DNA from 2 places in the Streptomyces sp. NPDC057682 genome. Region 2 is predicted to be linked to the other one. Evidence: predicted binding sites of a transcription regulator. Region 2 holds the regulator's gene; the other holds the start of a gene.

Region 1 (3,406 bases), on a different contig from region 2:
CCGCCGATCGGGAGCACCCGTCCGGTCAGCGAGACCTCACCGGTCATGGCCACATCCGTGCGGACCAGCCGTCCGGAGAGCAGCGAGGCCAGCGCCGTGGTCATCGTGATGCCCGCGCTCGGACCGTCCTTGGGGACCGCGCCCGCCGGGAAGTGGATGTGCGCGCCGCGGTCCTTCAGATCCGCGACCGGCAGCTCCAGCTCCGCGCCGTGCGACCGCAGGAAGCTCAGCGCGATCTGCGCCGACTCCTTCATGACGTCGCCGAGCTGACCGGTCAGGGTCAGCCCGGACGCCCCGGTCTCCGGATCGGCCAGCGAGGCCTCCACGAAGAGCACGTCACCGCCGGCTCCGGTCACCGCGAGCCCGGTGGCCACGCCCGGCACCGCGGTACGGCGCTCGGCCGGGTCCTGTGCGGACTCGGGGACGTGGTGCGGACGGCCGATGAGGCCGCGCAGATCGTCCTCCGTCACCGTGAACGGCAGCTCCCGGTCGCCCAGCTCGTGCTGGGCCGCGACCTTGCGCAGCAGCCGGGCCACGGCCCGCTCCAGGTTCCGGACCCCGGCCTCCCGGGTGTACTCGCCGGCCAGCTTGCGCAGCGCCGACTCGTCCAGAGCGACCTCGTCCTTCTCCAGACCGGCCCGCTCCAGCTGGCGCGGGAGCAGGTGGTCGCGGGCGATGACGACCTTCTCGTCCTCCGTGTACCCGTCGAGCCTGACCAGCTCCATGCGGTCCAGCAGCGCCTCCGGGATGGCCTCCAGCACATTGGCGGTGGCCAGGAAGACGACGTCGCTGAGGTCGAGTTCGACCTCCAGGTAATGGTCGCGGAAGGTGTGGTTCTGCGCCGGGTCGAGGACTTCGAGGAGGGCGGCGGCCGGGTCGCCCCGGAAGTCGGAGCCGACCTTGTCGATCTCGTCGAGCAGGACGACCGGGTTCATCGAACCGGCCTCCTTGATGGCGCGGACGATACGGCCGGGCAGCGCCCCGACGTACGTACGCCGGTGGCCGCGGATCTCCGCCTCGTCCCGGACGCCGCCGAGCGCGACGCGGACGAACTTCCGGCCCATGGCGTGCGCCACGGATTCGCCGAGCGAGGTCTTGCCGACGCCGGGCGGGCCGACGAGGGCCAGGACCGCGCCGCCGCGCCGCCCGCCGACGACGCCCAGACCGCGGTCGGCCCGGCGCTTGCGCACGGCGAGGTACTCGGTGATGCGTTCCTTCACGTCCTGGAGACCGGCGTGCTCGGCGTCCAGGACCTCCTGGGCGCCCCTGATGTCGTACGCGTCCTCGGTCCGCTCGGTCCAGGGCAGTTCGAGAACGGTGTCCAGCCAGGTCCTGATCCAGGAGCCCTCGGGGCTCTGGTCGGAGGAGCGCTCCAGCTTGTCGACCTCCTTGAGCGCGGCCTCGCGGACGTGCTCGGGCAGATCGGCGGCCTCGACGCGGGCCCGGTAGTCGTCGGACTCGTCCTCCGGATCGCCGTTGAGTTCGGACAGCTCCTTGCGGACGGCGTCGAGCTGGCGCCGCAGCAGGAATTCGCGCTGCTGCTTGTCGACGCCCTCCTGGACGTCCTTGGCGATGGACTCGGCGACGTCCTGTTCGGCGAGGTGCTCACCGAGCCACTGGATGGCGAGCTTCAGCCGGGCGACCGGGTCGGCGGTCTCCAGCAGGCGCACCTTCTGGGCGGTGGTGAGGAAGGGGGAGTACCCGGAGTTGTCGGCGAGCGCGGAAACGCCCTCGATCTGCTGGACCCGGTCCACGACCTGCCAGGCCCCGCGCTTCTTCAGCCAGCTGGTGGCGAGCGCCTTGTACTCCTTGACCAGGTCGGCGACGGCTCCGGGGAGGGGGTCGGGGACGGAGACGTCGACCCGGGTCCCTTCCACCCAGAGGGCGGCGCCGGGGCCGCTGGTCCCGGCCCCGATCCGCACCCGTCCGCGACCGCGGATGAGCGCGCCGGGGTCGCCGTCGGAGAGCCGGCCGACCTGTTCGACGGTGCCGATGACACCGATCCCGGTGTAGGTCCCGTCGATGCGCGGGACGAGCAGCACCTCGGGCTTGCCGCCGCCGTCCCGGGCGGCGGCCTGCGCGGCCTCGACCGCGGAGCGCACATCGGTGTCGGACAGGTCCAGAGGCACCACCATGCCGGGCAGCACGACCTCGTCGTCGAGCGGCAGCACAGGCAGAACCAGCGGCGTGACGGCAGTGGACTCAGTAGCCATGATCTCCCCTTCGGCATTCAAGTTGAGCTATGTGGACTCAATGCATATGAGCCTCCCAATGTTCCCGAGGGTGTGTTCGCTGTGAGCGATCGCGGTACGCCGTCCGGGGGACGCCGCTTCCGGACACCCCTGCCAACGCGGCACGAGCCCCGGGTAGTCCCCGGCCCCGCCCCGTGGCGCGCGGCCGGGCGGGAATCGTGTGGAACGGCGCGCCGCGGCCCGACAGGATGACCCCATGACCGGCTTCCCGCTTCCCGTCCAGGCCCTGATCGTCGTCGATGTGCAGAAGGCGGGGGTGACCGGCGACCGGGCCGTTCCCGGCGCGGACGCGCTGCTGGAGCGGACGGCGGGGCTGCTGGCGCGGGCGCGGGCCGCGGGCGCCCTGGTGGTGCACCTCCAGAACGACGGCGGCCCGGGGTCGGGCGACGCCCCGTACACCCCGGGCTGGGAGCTGCACCTGCCCGTGCGGCCGGGCCCGTCGGAGTTCGTGGTCCGCAAGACCCGGGACGACGGGTTCGCGGGGACGCCGCTGGGCGCGCTGCTGGACGGGGCCGGGGTGGAGGCGGTCGCGCTGTGCGGGGTGATGTCGGAGATGTGTGTCCAGGCGACGGCCCGCACCGCGCTGGCGCGGGACTACCGGGTGGTCCTCCCCCATGACGCCCACGCCACGCAGGACGTCCCGGCCGTACCCGGCGTCAGCGAGGCGGTCCCGGCCGCCGTGGTGTCCCGGGTCGCCGCCTGGGCGGTCAGCGCCGATTCCGACGTGACGACACCGGCCGCCCGGGTGTCCTTCGCCGCGCCCCCGTTCCCGGCCGGAACGGCGCGGTCCGCCGACACGTACGCGGAACGGGGCCTGGACCGGGACGGTCTGATCCGGCGCGAGGGCGCGCTCGACCGGGTCACCGCGGAGTTCGCCCCCGTGGTCGCGGCGGCGCGCGAGGCGATCGCCGCGGCCTTCGGCCCCGACCGGCTCGACAGCGCGTACGTCTACGGGAGCATCCCGCGCGGCACCGCCGTCCCCGGCGTCTCGGACCTCGATCTGCAGATCGCCCTGCGCTCGGCGCCCACGGACGGCGACCGGAAAACCGCCGATGCTTTCGGGGCGGAACTCGACGCCGCCTTCGACGTGATCGACGGCGCCGGGGTGCTGCTGGCCTCCGCCGACACCCTGCTCAGCCGGCTGGAACGGCACG
Region 2 (3,406 bases):
CGGGTCGCCGAGGCCGTGCGCCGGCACACCGAGCGCTACGCCCGCACCCCGTCGCCCAACCCCGACCGCGTCGTCATCGAGATCACCCTCGACCGGGCGCTCGGACGGGCCTGACCGCGCCCCGGCCGTACCCGGACAGCACAACGGCGCCACCGTGTTCAGGTCACGGAGGCGCCGTTGTGTGGGGGAGTGACTGAGCGACGTGGAACGACGGGGGATCGCTCAGGCACTGCGGGGGGTGGCGGAAATGGTTTCGGGTTCGAACAGCTGGTGGTCACGCCGGTCGAGGTTCACAAAGATCATGTCGTACCGGATGGCACAGCGCACCGGCTGCGGCGCGCCGCGCGGCTTGCGGAGGCAGCGGTAGGCCCGCACCTCTCCGTCGTCCTCACGGGCGACGACGACCGGGTCGCCGAACAGAGTGACCATCAACGAATCACCACGGTGGGGGAGGGCCGTGACGAGGTCGATGAAGTGCCACCCTGAGCGGTAGGCCGTTGCCATCTCGCGCCGGAAGGTCCGGTCGTCCGGCGGGGTGGTCATGTCAGGCGCCCGCACGGGTCGGCTGAACCCAGGCGATGTCGCCGGGGGCCGCGGCCTGGACACGCCACGCGATGTCGGACGGTGCGGCGTTTCCGCCGAACCAGGCGATGTCGCCGGCCGCACCCGCCCGGGTCGACCAGGCGATGTCGCCCGCCGTCGCCCCGGACCCGCTCCTCCAGGCAATGTCGCCGGCGCTCAGGGCCCCGAGGCTCAGAGCCGCAACGAACGAGGCGGCAAGCGCCGAGCGAAGCATTCGCTTATACATAGTCGGCTTCGTCCTCACTTGTGGATTCTTCTCCCCCGCACCAAAGACGATGTCTCACCTGGGCACACGAACACCACCAAGTCGATGCATCATGTTCCTGCATGTTCAGGAACCTGGGGGGTGGAGAAATGGTCAGAAGTGATATAAAGCCGACACATCCTCATGGCATCACTGAGCTGTGCGACGAAGGAAGACGTCTCTACGCAAGTGCGCTGCGTTCGGGCCGCATCGCCCGGAGCGAGGCCGAACCCGCGCCCTGCCTCATGGACTTCGCGCTGCTGCACCCCGACCCCGACGACGCCGCCTGGCTCAGACCCGTCCCTCCGTCGGCCGCCCTGGCGAAGCATCTCAACCCCATCGAGCGCGAGATCCAGGAACGGCGCCGCCACTCGATCCAGCTGGCCGAATCCTTCGAACCCTTCATGGACATCAGCGCCCAGGACGCGCCCACCACCCATGCCATCACCGTGCTGGAGGGCTTCAACCGGATCAACGCGGCACTCGACCTGGCCACTGCAGAGTGCCGGACCGAGGTCCTCACCGTCCAGCCCGGCGGCGGCCGGAGCGAGGACCGGCTCAGCGAGGCGCTGGAGCGCGGGCTGTCCGTGGTGGACCGCGGCGTCAGCATTCGCACCCTGTACCAGCACACGGTCCGCCACAGCCCCGGAATACTGGCGTACGCCGAGCGCATCGCCGACGAGAGCGTCGAGATCCGCACTCTTGAGGAGCTCATCGAACGGCTCATCATCTTCGACCGCACGGTCGCGTTCATCCCGGCGACGGACGACCGCCAGAACGCCCTGGAACTGCGCCACCCCGGACTCGTCGAGTACCTGGTGAAGGTGTTCGAGCAGCTGTGGGCCCGCGCGGCCCCCCTCCGCGAAGAGGTCAAGTACGACTCCGTGCCCCGCGGGATCAGCGGCGTCCAGCGCTCCATCGCCCAACTGCTCGTCGAGGGCCACGTCGACGACTCCATCGCCCGCCGGCTCGGCATGAACGTCCGCACCTGCCGCGCCCACGTGGCCAAGCTCAACGCCGCCCTCGGCAGCAACAGCCGCGCCCAGCTCGGCTATCTGATCGCCCGGTCGGGCATCCTCGACCAGGAGGCCTGACCGCACCCCTCCCCGGCACACGAGAAACCCGCCACCCCGGCGAACGGGATGACGGGCCTCTCCTGCGGGCCGTGCGGGCCGTACGGGCCCCGGAAGGCACCCGGGACCCGCCGGGTCAGTCCTTCGGCCGCTTGGGGCGCCAGACGACCAGCGCGCTGGTCTGCTGCACGTCCTGGTACGGCACGAGATCGCGCCGGTAGGAGGCGTGGACCTGGGCCTCGCGCTGCTGCATCGCCGCCGCCGCGCCGTCCACCGCCGCCGAGAGCTCGGCGACGCGCTGCTGGAGCGCGGCGACCTGGTTCTCCAGCTCGATGATGCGCTTGATCCCGGCGAGGTTGATCCCCTCGTCCTGCGACAGCTGCTGCACGGTGCGCAGCAGCTCGATGTCGCGGGCCGAGTAGCGCCGGCCACGCCCGGCCGTGCGGTCGGGCGAGACCAGACCGAGCCGGTCGTACTGGCGCAGCGTCTGCGGATGCAGGCCCGAGAGCTGGGCCGCGATCGAGATCACGTACACCGGGGAATCGTCGGTGAGTTCGTACGGATTGCGTCGTCGGCCGTCCACCTCAAGCTCCCTTCGCTGCCTGGAACAGCTCCGCCCGCGGGTCCTGGTCCGCGGTCGCCTTCCGGTAGGCCTCCAGGGCGTCCCGGGCCTCGTCGCCCAGGTCCCTGGGGACCGCCACCTCGACGGTGACCAGCAGGTCGCCACGGGTGCCGTCCTTGCGCACGGCGCCCTTGCCCCGGGCTCGCATGGTGCGTCCGCCCGGCGTACCGGCCGGAAGCTTCAGGGTGACGGGCGGCCCGCCGAGCGTCGGCACCTTCACCTCGCCGCCGAGCGCCGCCTCCGTGAAGGAGACCGGCACGGTGACCGTGAGGTTGTCGCCCTTGCGGCCGAAGACCGGGTGGGCGTCGACGTGGACGACGACGTAGAGGTCGCCGGCCGGTCCGCCGCGCTCGCCCGGCGCGCCCTTGCCGCGCAGCCGGATCCGCTGGCCGTCCAGGACGCCCGCGGGGATCCGCACCTGCATGGTGCGGGAGGACTTGGCCCGGCCGCTGCCCTTGCAGACCTCGCAGGGGTCCTGGGCGATGAGGCCCCGGCCCTTGCAGTCCACACAGGGATCGGTGAGCGAGAAGCCGCCGCCGCTGCCGCGCGAGACCTGGCCGGTGCCGACACAGGTCGGGCAGACCCTCGGGGTGCCGTTCTTGTCGCCGGTGCCGGAGCAGGCCTTGCAGGGCGCCTGGCTGGACATCCGCAGCGGGACCGTGGCCCCGTCGACCGCCTCGGTGAAGCTGAGCGTCACCTCGGACTCGATGTCCTGGCCGCGGCGCGGCTGCACCCGGGGGCCGGCACCCGTGCCGCCCCGGTTGAACAGCCCGCCGAAGACGTCGCCCAGACCGCCGCCGCCGAATCCGCCGGCGCCGCCCTGGCCGCCCTGCGCGCCCCCGAAGAGGTCGCCCAGGTCGAAGTTGAAGTTGCCCTGCGCGCCGC

The links. Region 2 encodes HspR, which represses chaperone genes until heat shock. Its sites were predicted from a motif close to TTGAGNNNNNNNNNCTCAA; they were not measured.
Region 1: the regulator HspR is predicted to act here: its motif matches at 2,236-2,254, upstream of lon (endopeptidase La).

Annotation. Positions count from the first base shown of each region.
Region 1 covers NZ_JBHVIN010000004.1:301,961-305,366, reverse strand. Annotated here, with positions in the region: gene lon (endopeptidase La) at 1-2,213, opposite strand, end outside; partial or broken gene ACFVDM_RS08920 (isochorismatase family protein) at 2,449-3,018, shown strand.
Region 2 covers NZ_JBHVIN010000001.1:59,688-63,093, forward strand. Annotated here, with positions in the region: gene ACFVDM_RS00260 (pyridoxamine 5'-phosphate oxidase family protein) at 1-114, shown strand, start outside; gene ACFVDM_RS00265 ((2Fe-2S)-binding protein) at 223-543, opposite strand; gene ACFVDM_RS00270 (hypothetical protein) at 545-796, opposite strand; gene ACFVDM_RS00275 (helix-turn-helix transcriptional regulator) at 910-1,920, shown strand; gene ACFVDM_RS00280 (heat shock protein transcriptional repressor HspR) at 2,036-2,482, opposite strand; gene dnaJ (molecular chaperone DnaJ) at 2,484-3,406, opposite strand, start outside.